DNA from 2 places in the Mesorhizobium sp. C268A genome. Region 1 is predicted to be linked to the other one. Evidence: riboswitches for the same ligand, from Rfam matches in the RefSeq annotation. Region 1 holds a riboswitch; the other holds the start of a gene.
The links. A riboswitch is a leader RNA that binds a small molecule or an ion and turns the genes downstream of it on or off. The one in region 1 is predicted to bind thiamine pyrophosphate.
Positions count from the first base shown of each region.

Region 2: linked by a shared signal. The riboswitch ahead of NKL06_RS04610 (YkoF family thiamine/hydroxymethylpyrimidine-binding protein) and the one ahead of thiB (thiamine ABC transporter substrate binding subunit) in region 1 are both predicted to bind thiamine pyrophosphate.

Region 1 is NZ_JAMYVX010000001.1:3,926,735-3,932,596, reverse strand. It holds gene NKL06_RS19155 (M48 family metalloprotease) at 1-88, opposite strand, end outside; gene thiQ (thiamine ABC transporter ATP-binding protein) at 419-1,183, opposite strand; gene thiP (thiamine/thiamine pyrophosphate ABC transporter permease) at 1,180-2,778, opposite strand; gene thiB (thiamine ABC transporter substrate binding subunit) at 2,999-4,006, opposite strand; TPP riboswitch at 4,050-4,164, opposite strand; gene NKL06_RS19135 (thiamine diphosphokinase) at 4,327-4,986, shown strand; gene NKL06_RS19130 (ABC-F family ATP-binding cassette domain-containing protein) at 4,988-5,862, shown strand, end outside.
Region 2 is NZ_JAMYVX010000001.1:907,030-912,891, forward strand. It holds gene NKL06_RS04605 (ABC transporter permease) at 1-148, opposite strand, end outside; gene NKL06_RS04610 (YkoF family thiamine/hydroxymethylpyrimidine-binding protein) at 404-1,012, opposite strand; TPP riboswitch at 1,003-1,115, opposite strand; partial or broken gene NKL06_RS04615 (GSU2403 family nucleotidyltransferase fold protein) at 1,326-1,790, shown strand; gene NKL06_RS04620 (hypothetical protein) at 1,966-2,217, shown strand; gene NKL06_RS04625 (DUF2934 domain-containing protein) at 2,377-2,616, opposite strand; gene NKL06_RS04630 (hypothetical protein) at 2,709-2,924, opposite strand; gene NKL06_RS04635 (DUF1236 domain-containing protein) at 3,023-3,352, opposite strand; gene NKL06_RS04640 (hypothetical protein) at 3,692-3,994, opposite strand; gene NKL06_RS04645 (hypothetical protein) at 4,156-4,485, shown strand; gene NKL06_RS04655 (hypothetical protein) at 4,866-5,087, opposite strand; gene NKL06_RS04660 (heme-copper oxidase family protein) at 5,354-5,761, opposite strand.

The DNA of each region.
Region 1 (5,862 bases):
GCTTGCTGTTGGCGGCGACATTGTCGACCGTGATCGGCTTGTCGGAAGGCTGGAAGCCGGATTCCTGCACTTCGGGAGGCGTGAACATCTGGCAGCTGGCCAGCGCCACGGCAAGGCCGGCCAGCGCGAGGAAGCGCACCAGCGGTCTGCGTTTCAAAGTGTCAGTGCCGGTCGGCAGCACGGCGTTCCTTCAGCTCTCGGCGCATGATTTGGACCGGGGTCCGCGCCAGCGAAAAATCGGTTTTCGTTGGCAATCCTGCACACATCAAAAAACCTACAGCGTTTACGCATCCGGCCGGGTGCGGCGCTGTAGGGGCAAATCACGGCTCGTGCCGGACCAGTACTAAGCGGACCTAGCCACATCGACTGGACCATGGCAAGCAAGCGCCACATCACCTGTAGCCGGTTTGGTCGTAAATTATGTCCGCTTCCGGGCAATATCGCGTGATCCGCCCGAACTTGCGCCGATATAGCGCCGAAACGCTTCAGGGCCAGTGCCGTCGAAAAAATCGGCGGCAGGTCCCGTCGCGGCAACCCTGCCATTGTCCAGAAAAACCATCTGCTCGCCGATACGGCGAGCGTCTTCCGGCTGATGCGTGACGAACAGCACCGTCATCGCCCGCTCGGCATGAACGCCGGCCACCAGGTCGAGCATGTCGTCGCGCAGTGCTGGCCCGAGCGAAGCGAACGGCTCGTCGAGCAGCAGCACTGGCCGGTCGCGCACCAGAACGCGGGCGAGCGCCACGCGCTGCCTTTCGCCGCCGGAGAGTTCGCGGGGCAGGCGCATTTCCTTGCCGGCCAGGCCGACGCGGTCAAGCGCCTCGGCGATTGCGGCGCGATCGGCGTCGGTCAGGTTGAGCGATGGCGAGCGGCCGAGCCCGACATTCTTCTCCACCGAGAGATGAGCAAACAGATTGTTTTCCTGGAATACCATCGATACCGGCCGCGCCGAAGGCGGCTCGGCGCCGACATCGGCGGCGCCGATCAGCACACGACCGGACTCCGGCGTCTCGAAACCAGCCACCAGATTGAGCAAGGTCGATTTGCCCGAACCACTTGCCCCCATGATGGCGGTGATCTTAGATGTATCGAATTCGACATCGAACAGGAATGACGTTTCGCCATAGCTGAACGAGACCTTGTCCAGCCGGACAGTCGTGCCTTTCTCCACAGCGGACGTCACGATCTCTCTCCCCGTCCCAGCCAGTCTGCCGCGACCACCAATGCAAGGCAGACCGCCCCGAGCAGCAAAGCCAGCCCGGCAGCATCGGCCGTGCGATAGCTGCCCATGCGCGCCAGCAGGAGATAGGGCAAGGTCTGCACCGAATCGCTGCCGAACAGCGCGATGACGCCGAGATCGCCGAGCGACAGCGCCACGGCGAAGGCAAAGCCGGTGGCCAGCGGCCGCCGGAGCGATGGCCAGTCGACCAGAAGCAGCCGGTTCCAGCCCGCAATGCCGAGCTGCGCGCACAGCTTTTCGTGGCGCTCGCTGGCCGCATCATAGGCCGGGCGCATCGCGCGGATGGCAAAGGGCATCGCCATCACCGCATTGACGGTGACGACCATGACCGGTGCGATGGCAAAGACATCGCTGACCGTGCGCAGCAGGAGAAACCAGCCGGCGCCGATGACGACGGGCGGCACGACGAGGACGAAGCCGGCGCCGGTGTCGGTGGCATGCTCGAGCAATGAACGGGCACTGGACCGGCGGCGCAGCGACAATGCCCGACGCGCCATGATCAGCGACAGCGACAGCGCCACCGAAAGTAGCGCCGCCGAGAAGGCGAGACCGGCGCTGGTCAGCGTCGCCTGACGCACGGCACTCTCGCCCGCCAACCGGCCGAGATCGGCGTCGAGGCCGGACGCGACGGTGGCCGCCATTGGTCCGGCGACGAACAGCAAGGCGAGCACGATCAGGACGGCGTTGAACGCTGTTTCTGCTTTGCCGGCCAAGTGATAGCGGCGCGGCGCGACAGGCAAATTGGCGTCGCCGGTCACATTGGCGCCGAGCCGCGTCAGCGCCAGCATGACGGCAAAAGTCAGCGCGATCTGCAGCACCGTCAGCGTCACCGCTCGCGCCGGATCGAAGTCGAAACGCAGCGCCTGATAGATGGCGACTTCCAGCGTCGTCGCCGCCGGCCCGCCGCCGAGGATCAGCACGATGGTGAAGGAGGTGATGCAAAGCATGAAGACAAGCCCGGCGACGCCCGGCAGCGCGGCGCGCAGCACCGGCCACTCGATCAGCCGGAAGGCTGGCCTCGCCCCCATGCCGAGCTGGCTCGCCAGCCGCCATTGATCGGCCGGCACCGTTCCCAGCGCTTCGAGGAACAGCCGGGTGGCCAGCGGCAGGTTGAAGAAGACGTGGGCGACGAGGATGCCTGGCAGCCCATAGATGTCGGGCCAGCTCTGGCCACCGATCGCGGCGAAATAACCGGCGCGGCCATAGAGCGCCAGTATGCCCAGCGCTGCGACAATCGCCGGCAAGGCAAGGGGCACAGTAAACAGCTGCAGGATGAAGCCGCGTCCGAAGAAGCGCGGATGCCGCGACAGCGCGCGGGCGACGAACAGCGCCGGTACGACGGAAAGCAGAGTCGAGAGCGCAGCCTGCCAGAGCGTGAAGCGGACAACGCGCACGAGATAGAGGTCAAAGGCGGACGCGGCGCCGGAAAGGTCGTGCGCGCCTTCCCGGATAAGGCCGGCGAAGGCGCCACCGATCAGCAGCGCGATTGCCGCAAGCGCGACAATGCCGGCCGTGATGCGGGGGTCAGAGCGTTGCACTCTTTACCGGGCGTCGCGTTCCTTCGCGCCCCCCTCTGTCCTGCCGGATATCTCCCCCACAAGGGGGGAGATCAGCTATTTCCGCGCCCCGCTTATTCCTGCAACCTTGGCGACTGGCGAAATCGCCGACGATAGCCAATCTCCCCCCTCGTGGGGGAGATGTCCGGCAGGACAGAGGGGGGCGCCGTAGGGCACTCATCTTTCGATCATACAGCCAAAGCTACTTGCTCATCACCGCCAGCCATTCATCCACCCAGGCCTTGCGATTTGCCGCGACCTCTTCCGGGCTGAACAGCAAGGTCTTCGCCGGCTTGACCAGCCTATCAAAAGCCGGATTGAGCGGCTTGTCGGTTTTCCCGGCCGGGAACATCCAGTTGGTCTCCGGAATGACATCCTGGAATTTCGGCCCGGTCATGAAGGCCAGGAACTTCGCCGCCAGCGGGTTCTTCGCGCCCGTGGTGGTGATGCCGGCGACCTCGACCTGCAGATACTCGCCCTCCTCGAACGACGCCGCCTGGAAGCGCCCGGTGTTCTCGGCCACCATGTGGTAGGCCGGCGACGTCGTATAGGAAAGCACCATCGGCGCCTCGCCCTTGGTGAACAGGCCGTAGGCCTCGCTCCAGCCCGGCGTCACCGTCAGCACTTTGCCCTTGAGTTTCGCCCAGGCTTCCGGCGCCTTGTCGCCATAGACCGACTTGACCCACAGCAGCAGGCCGAGGCCCGGCGTCGACGTCCTCGGATCCTGGATGACGATCTTGTCGGCGGCATCGCCCTCGACCAGTTCCTTCAGGCTCTTCGGTGGGTTCTTCAGCTTCTCGGTGTCGTAGACGACGGCGAAATAACCATAATCATAGGGCACGAAAGTGTCGTCGCTCCAGCCGCCCGGCACGTTGTTTTCAGCCACCGGGCCATGTCGGACAAAAAGGCCGGAAGCCTTGGCTTCCGCGGTGAGGTTGGTGTCGAGGCCAAGCACGATATCTGCTTTGGTCGAGGCTCCTTCCAGCTTGACGCGGTTGAGAAGTGCGACGCCGTCGGCCGCCGAGACGAAGTCGACGCTGCAGCCGCACTCGGCTTCGAATTCCTTCTTCACCTGGGGGCCCGGACCCCAGTCGGCAGTGAAACTCTCATAGGTATAGATCGTGAGTTTTTCCTGCGCGGACGCAGAGCTTGCCAGTAGCGAAACAGCAAGCCCCAGCGCTGGGACAAGACGGGACAAAAACATGCGCATCGGCGCCTCCTTCATTCGTGTTGAAAGGAATTGAGGCGTCGGACTGTCCGAAGCGTCTAATCCCTCCGCCGGTACAAACCGGATCAGGTTCAGCGGGTTGGCGAGACTGCCTCTCAGCCGGTCCGCGAAGATCGCGTCCGGCACCCCGTTAGAGCGTTTCGACACATAGGCCCGGCCAAGGTGCCACGCAAGTGGAAGTTTGCCCGAGCATGATCCCGGAAAGTGGAATCCGTTTCCGGAAAAAGATCATGCTCCAACAAAGAGTGACGGTGCCGCTCGGCCTTCCGTTTCGTCGGCGGGGCTGGTAAGTGCCAGCGGATATGAGCACATTCACCATCCTGCTTGGCGGCGATCTCGTCCGCACGCCGCGGCTCGACCGCCAGGTCGCGGGCACGCGCGTCATCGCCGCCGACGCCGGCATCGATCATGCCCGCCTGCTCGGCGTGATGCCGGAGCTGTGGGTCGGCGATTTCGATTCCGTGCCGGCGGACCTGCCTGCCGATCTCGCCGCCGTGCCGCGGGAGGTGTTTCCTCCCGAAAAGGACAAGACCGATGGCGAACTGGCGATCGCGGCGGCATTGGAACGCGGCGCCACCAGCCTGGTGCTGGCCGGCGCTTTCGGCGGCAAGCGCGCCGACCACGCCTTCCTGCATCTGGCGCTCAGCCTTCAACTGGCAGAGACAGGCACAAAAGTGCTGTTGACCAGCGGAGCGCAGGAAGGCGCCCCTTTGCTGCCCGGCAAGGCCGGCTTCGACTATGCCGACGGAACGCTGTTTTCGGTGCTCGGCTTTTCCGATCTTTCGGGCCTCACCGTGTCCGGCGCGAAGTGGCCGCTCGACCATGTCGAGGTCGTGTTCGGCTCGTCGCTGACCATCTCGAACGAGGTCAAGTCCAACAAGACCGGGGGCGGCCTCGAAATTGAGCTCGGCCATGGCCGCGCGCTGCTGCTCGCCCACCCCTACCCCTTGCCTGAAAGCTGACATGGCCCCGCCCCTTCTCAACCTCGACGGCATAAGACTGACCTTTGGCGGCACGCCGCTGCTCGATGGCGCCGAATTGACGGCGTCCGCCGGTGACAAGATCGCGCTCGTCGGCCGCAACGGCTCCGGCAAGTCGACGCTCCTGAAGATTGCCGCCGGTCTGATCGAGCCGCAAGACGGCGAGGTCTTCCGCCAGCCTTCGGCAACGGTGCGCTATCTCCCGCAAATGCCCGACATGGACGGCTTTGCCAATGTGCGTGCCTATGTCGAGGCCGGGCTTGGGCCTGCCGACGATCCCTACCGCGCCACATATCTGATGGAGCATCTCGGCCTCGCCGGCACGGAGAACCCCAACGATCTCTCCGGTGGCGAGGCGCGCCGCGCAGCACTTGCCCGCGTCATGGCGCCCGAACCCGATATTCTGCTGCTTGACGAGCCGACCAACCATCTCGATTTGTCGGTCATCGAATGGCTGGAAGAGGAGCTCGTCCGGACGTCTTCGGCGCTGATCGTCATCTCGCACGACCGACGCTTCCTCGAACGCGTCTCGCGCGCCACTGTCTGGCTCGACCGTGGCCAGACCCGCCGCCTCGACAAGGGCTTTGGCCATTTCGAGGAATGGCGCGACCTTGTGCTGGAAGAGGAAGAGCGCGAACAGCACAAGCTGGGCCGCCAGATCGTGCGCGAGGAGCATTGGCTGCGCTATGGCGTGACGGCTCGCCGCAAACGCAACATGCGCCGGCTCGGCGAACTGCAGACCATGCGCCAGCGTTTTCGCGGCCATCGCGGCGCCGAGGGCTCGGCCACCATGGTGGCCAGCGACGCCGCCGAATCCGGCAAGCTGGTGATCGAGGCCAAGAACATCGAAAAGAGCTT
Region 2 (5,862 bases), 3.0 Mb from region 1:
GCAGCATGGTGGGCGCAGCGCCACCATAGCGGGCGTAGAGCTCCCACGCCGCGAGGAGCAGGGCGGAGGCGCAGGCGGCGGGGATGGTCTTGGCGATGGCTGCGGCTAATCTCCCCCCTCGAGGGGGAGATGTCGCCGAAGGCGACAGAGGGGGTCGTCTCGCATAGAGCGCCCACGCCTTGCCGATGCGAAAAGGACGTCGGCGCTCCACGCGCTGGGACCCCCTCTGGCCTGCCGGCCATCTCCCGCTCGAGGGGGGAGATTCGTGGGCATCGCGGTCTTCGCCAATCGCCAATGGCTCCCCTCCTCTTTGTGCTGAGGGGTCAGGGGCATCTCCTCCACGCAATGGGTCAGATAAACCAGCCACGGCAATATCCTCGAGGAACGACGCTTGAGCCGCGGCTCAGACGGCGCTCGGGCTGTTCGCCGAGATCGTGATGTCGAGGGTGACGTGGCCGGCGCCGGGGCCGAAGCGGCAGAAGGCCTCGTTGAGCGTGGCAAATACGGCACCGGCATCGCCACGCAATTTGGTGCAGAAGTTCTTTGAGCGCTCAAAGACGCCGGACTGTTTCAGGAAATCGATGCAGCCGTAGATCTCGTCCATATGGTCGCCCGTGCCCATAACGTAGAGCGAGAACTGCGCCGCCACCGGCTGGCCGGTCGACGGCGTGGCCTGGACAGCGCGGATCGCGGCGATCTTGCGCTCGTCCAGCGGAATGGCGGGGCCGCCGGTCTCGTCGGAGCGGCAGATCGGATCGTCGGGCTCGCCCGGACAGCCGCGCGAGACCGCCGCCGAAAGCACGCAGTGCTTGCCGCTTTTGGCCGCCGCGACGAACAGGTCGCGCATGGCGAGAAACAGCACCTCGGGCGGCCCGACCATAAGCGTCGAGATGTCGTCGATCTCGATCCGCAGCCGGTCGCGCCACGGATCGAGCGCGCCGAGCGCGCCAAGGATGACGCCGACGAAATCGTCGGTCATGGGATAAAGGGAAATCTGTGCGCCTGAAAACATCGCCCGCCTCGCTCCGCTGGTATTATCCAGATCAGCTTTAGGGTCCGAAGGCTTGCCGCCCTCATCTCAGCCCCGACCATACGGAGCACCCCTGTGGATGAGCGGGTTAAAGCACCGTTCGCGGCATTGGGGAAGCCGTTTGTTGAGGCACTGCGGGAAAGTGTTTTGGGCCAGACGTGCCGGGCGCCCGGGCGTTAACAGACGACTCGTCAGTTCGTTGCGTTATAAGGTTTCCACGAATTTCTTATAACTGCGTTGAAATTCAAGCTGATAAACGTAATTATAAGAAAACGGCAGAGACTCCGCGCAGCCCTTACGGTTTCTGGATCTCCTCATCCGCGACCCCATCCGAACTGTGCTGCTGCATCGCTCGGGCTTGCCTGTGCTGGTCCCCTCGCCCCAGCGCTACGCCATCCACAAGCTGATCGTCGCCTCGCGACGCGGGCCGAGCGCTGGCGCCAAGCGGGAGAAGGATCTCCATCAAGCGCGCCTGCTGACCCAAGCGCTCGAAGCCACACGTCGCCAGGACGACCTTGCCTTCGCCTTCATGGAAGCGTGGGACAAGGGCGAAAACTGGCGCGAGACGATCCGGCGCGGCCTGAACCTGTTCGACGCCGACACGAGGGAAACAGTCAACACCATCCTGGGAAAATCCCTCCGCGAAATTGGTGCGAGTCCTGAAGGATTCACGATACGTGATTGGCTGAAGCGACCGCTGCTATATTCATTGTCATCGTCCCAACTGTACGAAATTGGCTTGACGCTCATTCGTACATAAGGTACGATATCTCTTTTCGCAGAGAGGAATGTCCTTGAGCACAGCGAACCATGTTGCCTTCGCCGATCTCTCTCGTCCTTTGCCGTCATCTCCGTCGTTGCCGCCGCCTTTATTGCCGCCCCCTTTGTTGCCCTTGTCATTCGATCAGTGCCAACGCCTCGCCGGGGCCTGGCGAATGGCCAGCCAGGACATCGCCGACGACATCCGCTTCATCCGCCAATATCTGAAAGTCGTTGCCGAGAAGGACGAGAGGCTGTCGACCGGCACCCTTGTTCACAGCCGCGCCTATGTAGAGGCCTGCGCCGGCTGGCTGCCACAGACCGTGACGCGCTATCTGCGCCACCTGCGCCAGATCACCGAATGCGAACTGGCCATGACAGCTGCCGGCATTCGCTTTGCGCTGTCGAGTTATGCCTGGGAGGCATGAGGGCGCCTGTCGCCAAACACAAGGAATTGCGCTGCCCGTCGCAGGCGCAATTCGTCAGGTTGAGAGGCTCGGGCGCGCCTGAACGGCGGGCGCCAAGGATGGCCCGGCCAGCGAATTCCGGCCTTGCTTTATTTCGACTGGCCTTATTTCGACTTGGCCTTATTTCGATTTGGCTTTGCCGGACTTTGCGGCGGCAGGCTTCGCTGCCTTTGGCTTGGCGGCTGCCTTGGCGGGCTTGGCGTCAGCTTTCTTCGCCGCCTTTTTTGGCTTGGCGACCGCGCCATCGACTTCAGCCGTGGCCTGCTCCCAGTGTTCCTGATGCGCGCCTTCAGGCCGGCCGGCCTTTTCCCAGATCTCGTGCGCGCGCTGGCGAATGCGGTCCTGTTTGTCGTCCGTCACTTAAGCCTCCGTGGTTGGGTCCGGTCGGTTGGTCCAGATTCCACGAAAACATTAGCCGAAAATTCGGCCGGCGTCTTGAGTGACGAGACATCTCAGCGCGGGTCGGAAATCACCGCAACGCCGAGCAGCGCCGCTTTCTTGACGATCAGCCCCGCGAGGTCGGCATCCGAACGATCGGTGCCGGTGCGCTCCCGCAGGAGCGCGATCGCTTCCTTCATCGATAACAGCGCCGTGTTGCGCTCGGCCAGCAACTTGTCGCAACACGCCGCAACATTGGCGGAGTTCGGGGTCTCGACATGCGGCAACATGGCAATTCTCCTTTCATCATGTTCGTCATTCGGCCCTGCCGCCCTTTTGGGAAGAACGACAGGGCCGTATCACCGATGAATGGTTAGGTTATCGAGCGTTACTCGACCACCTCGACAATCCTGCGCGTGCCGGGGTCGACCAACACGGTATGGTTGTCGACGACGGCATATCTGTACTGAACGTCGGGAACCTCCTGCAGCTCGACAGTGTCAGGCAAGGCAGTGCCGACATTCAATTCGACGCCGAGCAGATTGACCGAGGCAAGCGGATGTTTCTTTACGTACTGGTGCACGACCGTGCGCTGTTCCGGGGTGATGATCACCTGCTGCTGTGCCGGCTGCGTGACGATGACCTCGTCGGCGGCGGCAATGCCGATACCAGCGATCATGGCGAGCCCGGCGACGGCGGGAATAAGGATGGTTTTCATCTTCGTCTCCTGTCGTTGTTGGCGAGCTCCGCCGTGTTCCCGCATGAGGCGAAAACAGCGCAGATCGAGGTGGCGGGCTCCTGGAGGCAAACGCAGCCGGTACGGTCTTGTTCCGCAAGCGGAGACTAAATTGATCGGCTTCCCGGTCATGCCAGCAGAACCCGCACCCGCAAGATTCGCATTGAAGCACAATCCCTCAGGAGACCTTCGACATGGATGATGCACGGCTCCAATTCCGGGCGATTGCGGCCGGCGCCGGCATTGATCCGGTGACCGCGTCGCCCGGCCAAGACGGGAACCGACCGCCTTCGTGCCACGCCGTGAAGTTTCAAGCAAAGGTCATTGCTTCGGCGGCTGCGCAGGCACCTCGCCAGGCTTGATCACCGGCGTCTTGCCCTGGTCCGGCGGCGGCTGCGTCATACCCTGGTCACCACTGGGCGGCGGCTGCAGCACGCCGCCGCAGGGACCGAGCGTGCTGGTCGATTCGCCACCGCCATTGGCGACCGGCGGCTTCTGACCATCGTCCTGAGGCTGCGCCTGGCAAGGCGCGGCACGGCCGTGCTGGTCGCCATTGTCCTGCGCAGCCGCCGGGTCGGCCAGCGCCAGGAGCAGCACGCATGGGATGAGGGGGAAAGTCTTCATGGTCCAGCTCCTCTGGATTCATCTCCTTGGCAAAGCAGACTAGTCCTTGGCAAAGCAGACTGGCGGCAATTGGTTCCACGGAGATGGAGTGGTTGCCGGAACCTGACAGCCGGGAAGTGAGTTCCACCTTCTCGACGCAAAGCCGCCCGGAGGAGGCAATCATGGAAGAACGAAACAGAAAACCCAATGACGAGGTCGAGGCGCCACCGAGCAAAAACGATGCCCGCGACAGGATCGCCAATGACGAGGTGGAAGCGCCGACGCCGCGCCGGCAGGATTGGGATGCGCTGCGTGGCGCAACGGTCCTGCCCGACGGAGCAGATGAGGAAAGCCTGCCGGACACCACCGGTGTCGAGAAGGAAGGCGAACTGCCCGAGGAGGATGACGACAACCCCTACCAAGACAGTGACGATGCCTTGCCCGACGACGCCGAGGAAGCCGCCATTGGTCACGACCTGGCGAGGCGCGGCGGCCCGTTCGACGACGTGTAAGGCAGCGACCGCGGACTTTCGAGAGGTTTCCCGGGACGTCCACGCCGTCACCAGTTGGACCAAGTATGAGCTGAAGGCGATGCCGGAGCATCGCGATATTTCGAAGGATCCGGCTGGCCGGATCCTTCGTTTAAGGCGCCTTGGCGGTTTGGCTTAGCCCTTGTGGTCAAGGGCTGGACGGCGACAATCTCGGCACCTTCGACAGCCGAGAAGCACGAACGCGAAGCCCAATATTTCAAGCGCCGTCGAGGCCGCTCGCCTGAAATCTTCAAAGTGCGCAAGAAATCCCCGCCGCGGGCGGTGCAGACACGCTCCGGCATCGCGGCGCTGCGAACCGGGCCATCGACCGCCGGCACTTGAGTGCCGACGGGCTCTGACCTTCAATTCGACCCGGGATCGCCGAGCGCCTCGGTGACGAAGGACGCCGCGATCAGGTCGTCGGCGTCGAGGCGTAGGGAGCCTTCGACACCTCCCATGATGGCTGCGACCTTCTGGAAGGTCTGCATCTCGTGTTCAGTAACGCTGGCGTCTCGCATCCTGGCTTTCAGATCGGCGATGCGTCGGCCCAGTGAGGCCGACGTTCCGATTTCTCTTTTCGACATGGTGGCCTGCTCCTCCCCCAACCCATGCTGTGGACGTACTCAAGTCTGCCTATATATAAGGCAGCGCGAATACAGTCGCCGCAACGCGCGGTATCTGGGAAGGTTCCGGCGCCAAATAGTCACGAAATAATACGTGGTGGGACTCGGGTATGTTAAGCGCCGACGCGGCGATAGACACCGCAGCCAGCGGCTGCGGCCATCGGCCTGGCCAACCCGTGTCGCGGGTCGCGAATGCGGGTCGGACTTTGATCGCCGCGCGCGAACAGTCAGCGAGAGGCCGGAACCACGCCGGACACCGAGCGCGCCGTTTCGGGCGAAAACACCACGAAAGCAAAAACCAGAACGGCAGCGGCGATAATGAGCGAGCCGCCGGCGACGATCGGTTCAAGCGCCGGGTTTCCCTGCAGCATCACATACAGCGCCGGCAGCATGATCACCAGGCCGAGAGTGTAGAGCCCGTAGTGGATCATGGCGACGCGACGCGCGGCCTTTTGCGGATTGAGCGCGTAGTAGCCGCCGAAGATGGCGCTCGTCACCCAACCGAGCAGATTGATATGCGCGTGTGCCGGAAAAGCGGCGTGGTCGCCCGAGATCGCCATCTGCAGGCCGGCCGCAATCCCCAACATCAGGAACAAGATGGCAGTTTTGAAAAAGAGTTCCGAAACCCTCGGCATGTCACTTCTCCCCCTATGCGGTCTGCGACCGCTTGCGTCCTGGAGAATACACCCACGCGCAGAAATTTTCCACGCCCCGCTTATGGGGCCATGCCTGCACA